4 regions of the Massilia sp. GCM10023247 genome follow, and region 1 is predicted to be linked to each of the others. Evidence: predicted binding sites of a transcription regulator. Region 1 holds the regulator's gene; each other region holds the start of a gene.
The links. Region 1 encodes FNR, which switches genes on or off when oxygen is low (the NO sensors DNR and NnrR bind a similar motif). Its sites were predicted from a motif close to TTGATNNNNATCAA; they were not measured.

Region 1 (3,451 bases):
TGCGCTCGCTCGGCTTCAAGGAGGGCAGCATCGAAGCGCGCATGAAGGCGCTCGACGCCACCTTCCAGCCGAAAGGCGAAGGGGACCCGCGCCCGGCGATCCTGGCGAGCTACGTCGAGATGGTGAAGGACGCCGAGCGGCGCAGCGCGCCCCTGTTCAACATGAAGCCGCGCGCCCCGGTCGTCGTGCTGCGCGAGCCGCCGCTGACCGAAGCCTCGGCCGCCGCCCACTATTCCCTGCCGGCGCCGGACGGCAGCCGCCCGGGCGTGTTCTGGGTGCCGATGCGCGGCCCGACCTTCGACATGATCCGCATGCGCAGCCTGTCCTACCACGAGGCGGTGCCGGGCCACCACTTCCAGCTGGCGATCCAGCAGGAACTGACCGGCATCCCGAAATACCGCAGCCAGCGCATCTTCAGCGGCGGCAGCGCCCACAGCGAAGGCTGGGCGCTGTACACCGAGCGCCTTGCCGTGGAGCAGGGTTGGTACGAAGGCGACGTCCCGGGCCTGCTGGGCGCGCTCGGTTCGGAACTGTTCCGCGCACGCCGCCTGGTGGTCGACACCGGCCTGCACATGAAGGGCTGGACCCGCCAGCAAGCGGTCGACTACGGCATCAACGTCCAGGAAGTGGACCGCTACGTCGCCTGGCCGGGCCAGGCCACCGCCTACATGATCGGCATGCTGCGCATCCTCGAGCTGCGCGACAAGGCCAAGGCGGAACTCGGTGCGAAATTCTCGCTCCCGGGCTTCCACGACATGGTGCTCGGCGCCGGCTCGGTGCCGCTCGACGTGCTGGGCCAGCTGGTGGACGGCTGGATCGCGAAGGAAAAGGCGAAGGCGTAATGCGTAGGGGTGGTCGAGGCCGGTGGCCTCGACTACGTGTTCACCGGGCGGCTCCACCCTTCACGACGCGCATACGCGGCCATTGCGCCTGCTTCGCGTTCCGCGGGCATTTAGCCCGCGTCACCCCACGCGTTCAACCACCCCGTGATCTGCCACGAATGATCGCCCGTGCGTTGAACGCGTGGGCGGCGCACACGCCGCGTGGGCATTTATGGCCGGGTGGAGCCGCCCACCCTACGACATCGGGCTACACTGGTCCGTGCCGGCCGCGATCGCCTTGAGCTTGACCGGGTCGAGCAGCCGCACTTCGCGCTTGTCGACCTCGATCCAGCCTTGTTTCTTGAAGCGCGACAACAAGCGGCTGACGCTCTCGATGGTCAGGCCGAGGTAGTTGCCGATGTCCTCGCGCGACATGCGCAGGCCGAAGCTGGTCGAGGAATAACCGCGCGCCGCGTAGCGGGCCGACAGGTTCACCAGGAACACCGCAAAACGCTGCTCGGCGCGCATGTTGCCAAGCAGTAGCATGACGTTCTGCTCGCGCGTGATTTCCTGGCTCATGATGCGGTGGAAGTGGCGCAGCAGCGCCGGCACCTGGCCGAACAGGTCTTCCAGGCGCGCGAACGGGATTTCGCACACTTCACTGTCTTCCAGCGCCACCGCGTCGCAGTGATGGCGGTCGCCGCTGATGGCGTCCATGCCGAGCAATTCGCCGGCCATCTGGAAACCCGTGATCTGCTGCTCGCCGGCCGCATTCACCTGGTAGGTCTTGAAATGGCCGTAGCGCACCGCGTACAGGCTGCGGAAGGGCTCGTCCATGGCGTACAGGCGCTCGTCGCGCGCGAGACGGCGGCGGCGGCCGATGATCTGGTCGAGCCGGGTGATGTCGGCGTCGTCCAGCCCCATCGGCAGGCACAGCTGGTGCATGCTGCAGGCGCTGCAGCTGGCCTTGATGGCGCCGAGGCTGATCGGCGCCGTCGCAGGAAGTGGAATGCCTTGGTTCATCTGGAGAGAAAAAAGCGGGGTCAGCCCGATTATAGACCGCCCACCTCGCCAACCCGGCGTTTTTTCCGGACATGGCTGTCCGCGCAGCGGCAAGCGATGTACGGACGCAACGGCCGTGCGGGCTTCAGTGTATTGTTGCCAACGACAGCCAGGCTGCCAACTGTGCGCGCGATGGACCATGCTAGATTCTGGAGAGCTCATCCCCGGAGGTGCTCATGTTCGGCTTATCGGCCCTGGACCTGGCCCGCATCCAGTTTGCGTTCACGATGTCCTTCCACATCCTGTTCCCGGCGGTCACCATCGGCCTGGCAAGTTACCTGGCCGTGCTCGAGCTGTCCTGGCTGCGCACGAAACGCCCGGTCTACGTCGACCTCTACCATTTCTGGCTCAAGATCTTCGCCGTCATGTTCGGCATGGGCGTGGTGTCGGGCATCGTGATGGCTTACCAGATCGGCACCAACTGGAGCGCCATGTCCGAGTTCGCCGGCTCGATCATGGGCCCGGTGCTGGCCTACGAGGTGCTGACCGCCTTCTTCCTGGAAGCGGGCTTCCTCGGCGTCATGCTGTTCGGCTGGACCCGGGTCGGCCCCGGCCTGCATTTCCTCGCCACCTGCATGGTCGCGGTCGGCACACTGATTTCCGCCACCTGGATCCTGGCCGCCAACAGCTGGATGCAGACCCCGCGCGGCTATGCCATCGAGGGCGGGCGCATGGTGCCGGCCGACTGGCTGGCGATCGTCTTCAATCCGTCGTTCCCGTTCCGGCTGATGCACATGGTGGTGGCCGCCTATCTCACGACGGCGCTCATCGTCGGCGCCACCGGGGCCTGGCAACTTCTTCACAGGAAAGAAAAGGCGCGCGACAACCCGGCGGTGCGCAAGATGCTGTCGATGGCGATGTGGATGATCCTGATCGTGGCGCCGATCCAGGCCGTGATCGGCGACTTCCACGGCCTCAACACGCTCGAACACCAGCCGGCCAAACTGGCGGCGATGGAAGGGCACTGGCAGAACGAGCCCGGCAAGGCCGTGCCGCTGCTGCTGTTCGGCATTCCCGACATGGCCGCCGAGCAGACCCGCTACGCGGTCGGCATCCCCAGGCTGGGCAGCCTGATCCTCACCCATAGCTGGTCCGGCCAGATTCCGGGCCTCAAGGAGTTCGCGCCCGAGGACCGGCCCAATTCGCTGATCGTGTTCTGGAGCTTCCGCCTGATGGTCGGCCTGGGGCTCTTGATGATCGCGCTCGGCGCCTGGAGCCTGCTGCTGCGGCGGCGCGGGCGCCTGTTCACTTCGACCGCCTTCCTGCGTGCTGCCATGTGGATGGGACCGGCCGGGCTGGTGGCCATCCTCGCCGGCTGGGTCACGACCGAAGTCGGGCGCCAGCCCTGGGTCGTGTACGGGGTCATGCGCACCAGCCAAGCCGCCTCGCCGCACGACGCCGGCACGCTCGCGCTCACGCTCGGCCTGTTCGTCGTCGCCTACATGTTCGTGTTCGGCGCCGGCACCGCCTATGTGCTGCGCATGATGCGCAAGGGGCCGCAGGCCTTCGAGCTGCACCGGGCCACCGAGGGCGGGCCGGGGGAAGAGCGCACGCCGAGCCGTCCGATG
Region 2 (3,451 bases), on a different contig from region 1:
CCATGCTTGGACTTCGGCACACCCATTCCCGGAGGACTCGTCATGAAACGTCTTGCTATCAGCTTGTCAACATGTGCGTTGTTACTCGGCGCCCTGCCGGCGCACGCGGCCCTGGTCACGTTCACGACCACCATGAGCGGCGCGAACGAAGCCGATCCGAATGCGTCGCCGGCGACGGGGCAGGCCACGGTCACCGTCGACGACGTCGGCAACACGATCCTCGTCGATTTCAGCTACGCCGGCCTGCTCGGGACCAGCACCGCGGCCCATATTCACTGCTGCACGCCGGTCCCGCTGACCGGCGCCGTGCCGCCCGCCACGGCGGTCCCGAGCTTCCCGGGCTTCACGACCGGGGTCCAGGCCGGCGCCTACAGCCAGAGCTTCAGCCTGCTCGACGCCGGCTTCTATAACCCAGGCTTCCTGGCCGCCAACGGCGGCAGCACCACGGCCGCGCGCGATGCTCTGTTGGCCGGCATGCTGGCCGGGCGCAGCTACCTGAACATCCACAGCACCTCGTTCCCCACCGGCGAGATCCGTGGCTTCCTGGCCGAGCAGCCGGCACAGGTGCCCGAGCCCGGCAGCATGGCCTTGTTCGCGCTCGGGGCCGCGGGCCTGGCAGGATGGCGCCGCCGAAAGCAGGCTGCGTGATGCCGGCCGGCGCCGGCCTCAGTGCGCGAACAGCACCGGCACCGCCGCGTGCTCGAGCAGGTAGCGGGTGACGCCGCCGAGCACGATCTCGCGGTAGCGGCTGTGGCCAAAGGCGCCGGCGACGAGCAGGTCGGCGCCGCCGGCGCGGACGATCTCGAGCAGGGCGGCCCCGACGGGCAGGGCGGTGTGCACGGCCGCGACCTCGACCCGCACCCCGTGCCGCGCCAGGTAGAGCGCCATGTCGGCGCCCGGTTCTTCGCCGTGCAGGTCGCCCTCGCGTTCGGGATTGACCAGTGCCAGCGCCACCTTGCGCGCGCGCTCGAGCAGCGGCAGGGCGGCGGCGATGGCGCGCAGCGCGGGCACGCTGCCGTTCCAGGCGGCGACGATGTGCTCCCCGAACGGTGCGCCGGCGTAGGCGGCGGGGACCGCCAGCACCGGCCGCGCGCCGTGCAGCGCCAGGTAGTGCGGCAGGCCGCGCACGGCCGCCGGGCCGCGGCCATCGAGGTCGGTCACGACCAGGTCGGCATAGCGCGACAGCAACAGCAGCGCATCGCGCTGTTCGTCCTCGACCAGGCGCAGTTCGGTCGATGTCACGCCGAGCTGGTTCGCGCGTTCGGCGAACCGGTCCAGGGCGCTGCGCGCTGCGCCGCGCAGGCTGTCGAATTCGTCGATCGGCGTGACGGCCATCGACCCGGTCAGCATCGCATAGGCCGGCCAGGACAGTCCGGTGGCGGCGCAGCCCACCAGGTGCGCGCCGTGGGCATTGGCGAGCCAAGCCGCGGCCTGGATCCGCGCCTCCATGGCCGGGCTGTCGTCGACCTGCACGATGATCGTCTTGAACATGGCTGCTCCTTTCCTTGCTCGTCCGGGCAGGGGCGACTTTACGCCGGGTGCTGCGCCGCGTCAGCCGCACGGCTGATTCAGATCAAATATCCCTCGAATTTTTTTGTGTGCATCGGCAGCCGCCAAGGACGGGTCTTCCGCTGGCGTCCGCGCCGCACGCGCCGGAAGCGGTAAGCTCGCCGTGCGCCCACCCGCTGCCGGGGAGACCGTCATGCGTCCCAGTTTCGCCATCGCCTTCGTCCTTTCCGGCGCCCTGGCCGGCGCGCCGGCGCAGCTCGCCTGGGCACCGGCCGCCGTGCTGGCCACGGGCGGCGGCGAAAAGGGCCCGTGGCGCCAGAACGATTCGCGCTACGACTACGTCGACGACGCGACCGTCGCGTTCGACGCACACGGCGGGCTGGCCCTGGCCTGGGTCGACCAGGCACGCAAGGAGGTCCTGTTCCAGCGCTTCTCCGCAGCCGACGGCAGGCCCGACGGCAAGCCGGTCGATGTCTCGCGCAGTCCGGCCACCTTTTCCTGGCAGCCGCGCATCGGGGCGGCGCCAGGACAGCCGGACAAGGTCTGCCTGCTGTGGCAGGAAATCGTTTTTTCCGGCGGCTCGCATGGCGGCGAGATCCTGTTCGCGTGTTCGGACGACGGCGGGCGCCGGTTCGCCGCGCCGCTCAACCTGTCGCGCTCGCGCGGCGGCGACGGCAAGGGCCGCCTGAACCGGACGATCTGGTCGAACGGCAGCCACGACCTGGCGGTGGCCGCGGACGGCAGCATCGTGGCAGCCTGGACCGAGTACGACGGCGCGCTGTGGCTGGCCCGCTCGCGCGACGCCGGCGCCAGCTTCACGGCGCCGCGCCAGGTCGCCGGCAGCGCGGCGCGTCCGGCCCGGGCGCCTGCGCTGGCCACGGCGCCCGGCGGCCGGGTTTACCTGGCCTGGACCGTGGGCGAGGACCCGGCGGCCGACATCCACGTCGCGCAATCGACCGATGGCGGCGCCAGCTTCGGCCCGCCGCTGCGCGTGGCGCCCGGTGCCGGCCATGCCGACGCGCCGCGCCTGGCGGTGGACCGTGACGGCGCCCTGCACCTGGCGTATGCGGAGGCGGCCGACGGACCCGGGGGGCGCTACCGGATCCGCTACACGCGCTCCCCGGGTGGCATCGACCGCTTCGGGCCGCCGCGCACGGTCTCCGACGCGGCCGGCCGGGAGAGCGCCGCCTATCCCGGCGTCGCCACCGACGCCGAAGGCGGGCTGTACCTGATCTGGGAAGTGCTGGGCCCCGGGGCGGGACGGCCGCACGCGCTCGGAATGACGCTGTCGCGCGACGGCGGCCGCAGCTTTTCCACGCCCGGCCTGGTGCCGGGCAGTGAAGCTGCGCCTGGCGCCGCGAACGGCAGCCAGCAGGGCTTGCTGGGGAAGAAGCTGGCGGCGGGACCGGGCGGGCGGGTTGCCATCGTCAACAGCAGCCTGCGGCCGGACGAGGGTAGCCGCGTCTGGCTGATGCGCGGACAGGCGCGGCGCCAGGCTGTTGGACCTGTGCGACAAAGGTGAAGGCGCCCCGCGCAGAGGCGTGCCACCGGTGTAAGCTGGCTGCAGTTCGACCCCACGGGGAGTTTCCTATGAATAGGCGCGGCTTTGTGCTGGGCATCCTGGCTCTGCCGACAGGGGTGGTGGCTGCGCAGGCCAACACCAATGCCGGGACATTCGATGCCCTGCTGGCGCTGTTCGACAGCGATCCGACCCTGGTCGAAGACGCATGGCAGTATCGCGACCTGTCGGTTCCGCGCGGTGTCGGCAGGGGAGCGAAGTCGCCGCGCAAGATTTCCCGCCGTGCCATCCAGATGATCGTCGACCTGGAGGTCGGCAGTCCCCGACGCTACGAGCGCCTGTATCGGGGGGCCATCTGGCCCAGGGGGGAATCGGGCGTGACGATCGGCATCGGCTACGATTTGCGGTTTGCCAGCCGCGAGA
Region 3 (3,451 bases), on a different contig from region 1:
GACGGCAATGATTTCGTCGGCAGGCGAAGCGCCATACGCCGTCAGCGCCGTGCAGTCCACGCCGGCCTTGCGCGCGGCCTCGGCAACCTGGGCCACATGGTGTTCCGCCTGCTCCAGCAGGACGTCGACGCCCAGGCTGGTGCCGGCCGCCACCGCGCCTTCCGCCGACAGCAGCACGGGTTCGGGATAGGCAACCGACAGCGCGACGATATTCCCGCCGCAGGCGCGCGCAAAGGCAATGGCGGCGTTCACGGCCACCGTTGCGATGGCAGAACCGTCGGTCGGCACCAGAATCCGTTGGTACATGGCATTTTCCCCCTTGTAGATCCGTGTTGTACGTCCCTGTAGGTGTCCCGGCAGCGCATGCCTGCCCAGGGCGCTTGGCGTCGCCGCCAGAATGCGCGCTGCGAATTGTCGCGTCCTTGATGCAGATCAAACACCCGACCAGGATCCGAGAACGCGGCTCGCCAAAAAAGCCGTCACGGCGGGTTCCAGCGAACAGGGTCGAGGCGCACGATCCGGTACTGGTTGGCGCGAAACCCCCATGCCAGGATCTGGCCACGATCGTTGATGTCGACACCTGCCTCCAGCTGCCAGCCGCTGCCCGGCAGGAGCCGGTCGTTCAGGTTGAAGAGCCGGCCGCGCTCGTACAGGAAGGCCCGCGTTTCCAGCCAGCGGATGTTGGCGCCCCCCACGACCTGCCCGAGCTTGTTGATGGCGACGGCGAAGGCGAAGGGGCCACCCAGCGTGCCCAGGTCGGTCGTCTGCCCGTTGCTGTAGAGGAAGGCCTTGCCGTCGGAGGGCGACGCCGCGCCCGGCAGGCCGGCCGAGCCGACGATGTCGCCTCGCTCGTTGATATCCTCCGGCAAGCTCCAGGGCGCGATACGGGGTCCGATCAGCCGCACGCGGCCCCGCATCCAGACCACGGCCTGCTCCGCGCCGGCAATGCCGACCACCTGGCCGCGGTCGTTGATGCCCCGCGAGTAGGCCAGGTAGCCCGGATCGGCCGCAGGCAGTTCGCGCAGCCTGCCGTGCGAAAACAGGAAGGGCACGTTGCCGCGGCCCGGGGGCGTATGATTGCCCGTGATCTCGCCGCGATTGTTCAGCCCGGTCACGTTCGCGCTGCCGCCAAGCACGGCAAGGTCGCGCATCGTGCCGCGCGCCCACAGGAACAGGTGGACTCGGCCATCGAGACCGAGCGACAGCCCGGCCACCTCGGCGCGGTCGTTGATGGCGCCGGCCGTGCTGTAGCCGCCGAGCGTGCCGAGGTCGGTTCGCACGCCGCCGCTTTCGATGAATCCGTGCGTCACCCCGGTCGAGGTGACGAAGTTGCCGATCCCCTGGCCCTGGTTATTGATGTCGTGGACCGGGAATTCGGTCACGACGACGCGGTACATCCTGGCCGTGCCCTTGCCGTCTGCGGCTGGCGCAGGCGAAGGTACAGCCAGCAGGGCCAAGGCTGCCGCTCCCGCGGAAACCGATTTGACGAGCAAGTCCATGTCTGTCCCCTGACGTCACGCGTCGCACAAGTAGCACGAGTCCAGAGGCTAGGATTCGTGGCCCCGTCGGATTTGATCCCGATCATAGGTGCGCGGCTTATGGCAGCGTTGCCGCACGGTTCCGGCCGGGAAGCAATTCGAGGAATTTGATTCAGGTCAAAGCTTTTGCACCTTGCAACGATCATTCTGATGTCGAATCCACACGCCCTACAATGACCAGCCGCTGGAGGCAGAACCATGTTTCGGAGAATCCTGATCGCGACCGATGGCTCCTGGCTGGCTGAGTCAGCAGCACGTGCCGCGATCTCCCTCGCCAAGGGCGGCAAGGCGGAAGTCCTGGCTTTCTCGGCCGCGCCTCCGTATCCGGTGCGGCTGACCGGACGCGAGACGAAAGCGGATATCGAGGCGGCAATGGCTGAGGCGCACCAGGAGGCGATCGCACACGTGGCGACGGTGGCCGGCCTGGCCCATGAGGCGGGCGTTGCCTGCCGTACGGTGACCGCCATCTCGCCGTTTCCGGGCGACGAGATCATCCATGTCGCCGAGGAGAACGCGTGCGACCTGATCGTCCTCGGCGCCAGCGGCGGGCGCATCGTTCCGCCGGGACTGGCCGGCGGCGTGGCCCAGCAAGTGCTGGCCTACTCGCCGGTGCCGGTCCTGATGTTGCGCGATGCCGGCAGGCCGGAACACACGCTCTGAGCTTGTCACGCATATCAGGCGGAACCGAGAAATTGTCGGAATCGACTTTGGTCCCGGCCACCGGTTCGCCTCCGTCGCAGCGCGCGACCCTCACCGGCCTCGCACTGCACAGGCAAACTGAGACGCAAGGCGGAAAGCTAGCGGCGTCAAATTCAGACGGCTACACGTACAAAGGCATCGTCAGCGCTCGGATATGAGGTTAAGTATTTCGGCCATGCCGCCGGACGGTTCCTCCACCTGTTCACCCATGGCGAAGCATAGTTAAAAATGAGTTCTGGATTGCTAATGGACCCGATGAGCCGGGCGATAAGGGCTTGGTCGGGATGTGCATGTATCTTGCCGTTCGTGCTGAAGGCAAAACGCTTGCATTCTATCCTTCTCAAGAAATCTGCGGAGGTATTGGCTTGGCTGCCGTGGTGCGATACCTTCAATAAATCGAGTTTAACCTTCTGTCTCGGCCAATAGTAGGCCAGTGAGGAGCAGACCACATCAGCGTGCGCATCGCCGGACAGCAGGATCTGCTTGTCTCCGTAGTTCAGTAAGAGGGCGATACTGCTCGCGTTTGATACGGACTGGTCTGGCAGAAAACGCTTTCCGACCAGACTGGAGAACGGCGGCGGCGGCCAGGCATCCCGACGTCCAAGTCGATCCCGCAGCCCTGAATTACCGTCGCTCAGCAACTGTGCGGGCGATTGTTTCGCCAACGCGGCCAATTCCTTTTTCGTTGGTGACAACACCCAGATTGATATGCCTCCCGGCAGGTCAATACTTCCAGGAGAACAGGCGCACACGGCATGCTCTTTAAAGGCCTTGTTCCACGGCAGTCGGTTTTTCACGATGAGGTCAGTCAAGGCTTCACTGTGCCGTGGCCCGAGCAAGTCCTGCGGCAACGCGTGTTTATACCCGTTGAACCAAATGTCATTGACGACCACCCAGTCCGGCATTTGTTCCAGTAAAGCGATAATTCCGCCAATATGATCGAAGTCATAATGGGTAACGACAATCGCCTCAAGGGTCAAGGTGCCATTGGTACGCGATGCGGAAAGGACTTCAAGTAGATTCGGTAGTGACGACGCGGGACCGCCATCGACTAGAATGTGACGGACGGGATTTTCGCCATAGCTCACCAGGATCGCATCGCCGTGTTCGGCTTGGATCAGTTTTACTTCAAAAAAGCTAGTCATGGTGACTGCTCTCCTAGGCAGCAATCCGCATCGCCGAAAGCAATCAACACCATGCCTAAAGCATTATCT
Region 4 (3,451 bases), on a different contig from region 1:
TCATGCACGGGCCGTCTGGAGGATTCTGATTCAAATCAAACAAGTTGGATATCGATGGGATCGGACATGGGAATCGCGGCTGACTCGATGAGGAGAATTAGAGCGATCAAGCTGGGTTCCTGGTTGGGCGCATTGCTGTCGCTGAGCGTGGGCGTGGGTTTGTATGTCAGTACCAGCCAGGCAATCGAAAACGACGCGCGCGAGCGCTTTACGCACATGGCGCGCAATGTCCAGTCGATCCTGGATGGGCGCCTCAAGACCTATGCCGTCTTGCTTCGCGGAACGGCTAGCCTGTTTCTCGCGGCCGACGAGGTCACACGCGATGAATTTCGGCGCTATGTCGCCGGCCTCGACCTGCCGCTTTACTTTCCTGGTGTTGAGTCGATCAACTTCGCCAAGCACTTCTCTGATGCCGAACGCGATCGGTTCGAAACAGAAATGTTGCAAGACATCGACGGACACGGACGCAATGCAAGGATCAAACCCGAGGGGCGGCGTGCAGAGTACACCGTATTGACATTCATCGAGCCGGGCACGGCCTGGATTGGTCGGATCGGTGTTGACATGCACCCGAAGCCAGAAGGTGCCAGGCTCTTCGCGCTTTCTCGCGACACAGGTGAGGTATTGACATCGGGTGCCCCCGTGCATTCCGGATCGTTGGTAATGGGCCTGGCCATGCGCTTGCCGGTCTATCGCGCCGCTATGCCCCCGCAGGATGTGGCCCAGCGCCGCGCTGCCTATCTGGGTACGGTCGGGATCGGATTCAGCGTCAGCAGCCTTGCGCACGGCGTGCTCGACAACATGCCGAAAAACGCGACGCGGCTGGTGATTTCCGGAACGGGCCTGGGCAAGGAACCCGGCAGGCCGAATGGCTACCGCCGTACCGTGTTCTTTGACAACCGCCCGGGCGTGGTTCCGGACGAGCGGACCGAATTCCGCGCGCGCTTGCCGGTAGGACCAAGCGGGCGCGAATGGGATATTGATTTCACCGTGACGAAGCGTAGCTTGTATACGGAGCTCGACAGCGCTCTTCCATGGGTGGCGATGCTGGCCGGGATCATCGGCACCTCCCTGCTATATGCGCTGTTCCAGACGCTCAGTTCGTCACGCCGTCGCGCCATCGGGCTGGCCGAAGAGATGACCGAGGGATTGCGGGCGAGCGAAGCGAAACTGCAGAAAACCAACGACAACCTGCGGCGCCTGGCGGCCCATGCGGAAAACATCAAGGAAGGCGAACGCAAGCGCATCGCGCGCGAGATCCACGACGACCTCGGCCAGAACCTGCTGGCGCTGCGCATCGAAGTCGACCTGCTCGCCTCGCGTACCAACAAACGCCACCCGCACCTGCATACGCGGGCCCACTGGATGCTCGAGCAGATCGATGCGACGATCAAGAGCGTGCGCCAGATCATCAATGACCTGCGTCCGAACGTGCTCGACCTGGGCCTGACGGCAGCAGTCGACTGGCAGATCACCGAGTTCCAGCGGCGCACCGGCCTTGCCTGCGAACTGGTGTCGCACAACCACGACCTGCATGTGAGCGACCGCTGTGCGACGACCTTGTTCCGCATCCTCCAGGAATCGTTAACCAACGTGTCGCGCCACGCCCGCGCGACCAGGGTACGGGTCGAATTGGCCGTCGATCCGGATTCGATCTCGATGACTGTCAGCGACAACGGCATTGGCCTGAGCAAGGCGGGCGGACAAAAGCCGGGCTCCTTCGGCCTGGTCGGCATCGAGGAACGGGTCCGTATCCTGGGCGGCAAATGCATCATCAGCAGCAGTCCGAATGACGGTACGACCGTCCATGTCTCGATCCCGGCGGCCGACAATCTCCTCTCCGTTGCCCCCGCGCCCGCTTCAGCCAAACCCTCTCCCGCCTTCGATGGGCTGTAGGCCCAAGCTTCTCGATTTTGTAGGCCTACTGCCCGCCGGCGCGTAGGCGCATTTGCCACAAAAAATTTGTTGATGCGCTTCAACTTGCGAGAAATCAACAATTTTCAGATGCTTGAGATGGAGAATTCATATCAATGCTTCGCGTCAATAACGACGCAAGCACCAAACCGCGAGGAGGACTACCCATTGCCAACACCACTTCGTCGATTGCCCGCACCCATACCAAAATAACAATGCAGTAGCCAAAACAAAAGGATAGATCATGATTTCGAATAACGACTTCGCTCTTATCGCTGCTCTGGATCTGAACCCGATCAAAACGAAACTGATGCACAAGGAATCCGGCGAGGGCTGGTCTTTGGAGCATGCGAATGCCGTCGAGACCGAATACCGCCGCTTCCTGTACCTGATGAAGGCCTTCCCCCACGTGCCGACGGCACCGCTCGTCGATGTCGACACCTTCTGGCACTACCACATCCTCGACACGATGAAATACGCCCGCGATTGCGAGCAAGCCTTCGGTTACTTCGTTCACCATTATCCCTACCTTGGCCTGGAGGGCGAAAACGGCGTGGAGATGCAGCAGCAGGCAGGCGAGCGCATGCGCGAGTTGTACGAATCCACCTTCGGCGTGTCGTATGTGCGCCGGCCAAGGGAGGACGGCGTCCTGGAAGCCGCCGAAGTGCAAACGGCGTGCGATGCCGGCATCAGCCAAGCGGCGAACTCGGCCTGGTGCTTCGGCCCGGGCATTACCAAGACAGCGGACGTTCAGACCGCCTGGTGCTTCGGCCCGGGCATTACCAAGGCAGCCGTTGCCGAGACCGCCTGGTGCTTCGGCCCAGGCATCACCAAGGCAGCTGACCTCCAGACCGCCTGGTGCTTCGGGCCGGGCATCAGCAAGGCAGCCGACGTCAAGACCGCCTGGTGCTTCGGGCCGGGCATCACCAAGGCGGCCGACGTCCAGACCGCCTGGTGCTTCGGGCCGGGCATCACCAAGGCAGCCGACCTCCAGACCGCCTGGTGCTTCGGCCCAGGCATCCCGCAAGCAGCCTGATACGTGATATGCCCCGGTGACTGCGCTCTGCATGCGCGGGCCGCCGGGGCAACTATCCGGCGGCGCCGTTTCGCTTGCATCGCCGCATCCGCCCCTCACCACTGCCCGGCGATCGTGTGGGACAGACGCGTGCAAGCTCCAACCGGTGCCGCCAGCCTTCCCTGCCTCAGGCGCCGGCCATTTCCGGTTCAGTCCCCGTTTCCCGCGCAATCATCAGCGAGCGCAATTCGCGAATGCTGTAGTCGCTGATTTCATGCATGCGCAGCAGGATCGTCGCGCCGATCGGCAAGGCGCTATGGCGGATCTTGCTGATCACCGGCGGCGCCACTTCGAGCGCCCGCGACAAGGCGGCGTCGTTCTTCAGCCCGAGTTTCGAGATCACCGCGTCGAGCACGCGATTGGGGTCGTACATGGCGCCTTCCGGCAATCTTCTGATGGGCATCGCTAATTCTTTCCAATTGTCATAAACCGTCCCTAATTTTTCACAATGTTGCTTTTAAC

Region 2: a site for FNR is predicted at 1,564-1,577, ahead of ACFPAH_RS13285 (universal stress protein). Genes of this name have one in related genera too.
Region 3: a site for FNR is predicted at 1,646-1,659, ahead of ACFPAH_RS20750 (universal stress protein). Genes of this name have one in related genera too.
Region 4: a site for FNR is predicted at 1,966-1,979, ahead of ACFPAH_RS15145 (glycine-rich domain-containing protein). Genes of this name have one in related genera too.

The regions. Positions count from the first base shown of each region.
Region 1 covers NZ_JBHSIB010000029.1:17,939-21,389, forward strand. The annotation lists gene ACFPAH_RS22420 (DUF885 domain-containing protein) at 1-842, shown strand, start outside; gene fnr (fumarate/nitrate reduction transcriptional regulator Fnr) at 1,077-1,844, opposite strand; gene ACFPAH_RS22430 (cytochrome ubiquinol oxidase subunit I) at 2,060-3,451, shown strand, end outside.
Region 2 covers NZ_JBHSIB010000011.1:645,355-648,805, forward strand. The annotation lists gene ACFPAH_RS13280 (CHRD domain-containing protein) at 43-648, shown strand; gene ACFPAH_RS13285 (universal stress protein) at 667-1,491, opposite strand; gene ACFPAH_RS13290 (hypothetical protein) at 1,703-3,031, shown strand; gene ACFPAH_RS13295 (hypothetical protein) at 3,118-3,451, shown strand, end outside.
Region 3 covers NZ_JBHSIB010000025.1:21,194-24,644, forward strand. The annotation lists gene ACFPAH_RS20740 (universal stress protein) at 1-306, opposite strand, end outside; gene ACFPAH_RS20745 (hypothetical protein) at 480-1,499, opposite strand; gene ACFPAH_RS20750 (universal stress protein) at 1,737-2,198, shown strand; gene ACFPAH_RS20755 (ComEC/Rec2 family competence protein) at 2,351-3,382, opposite strand; gene ACFPAH_RS20760 (hypothetical protein) at 3,379-3,451, opposite strand, start outside.
Region 4 covers NZ_JBHSIB010000017.1:177,978-181,428, forward strand. The annotation lists gene ACFPAH_RS15140 (CHASE domain-containing protein) at 55-1,896, shown strand; gene ACFPAH_RS15145 (glycine-rich domain-containing protein) at 2,159-2,950, shown strand; gene ACFPAH_RS15150 (hypothetical protein) at 3,117-3,362, opposite strand.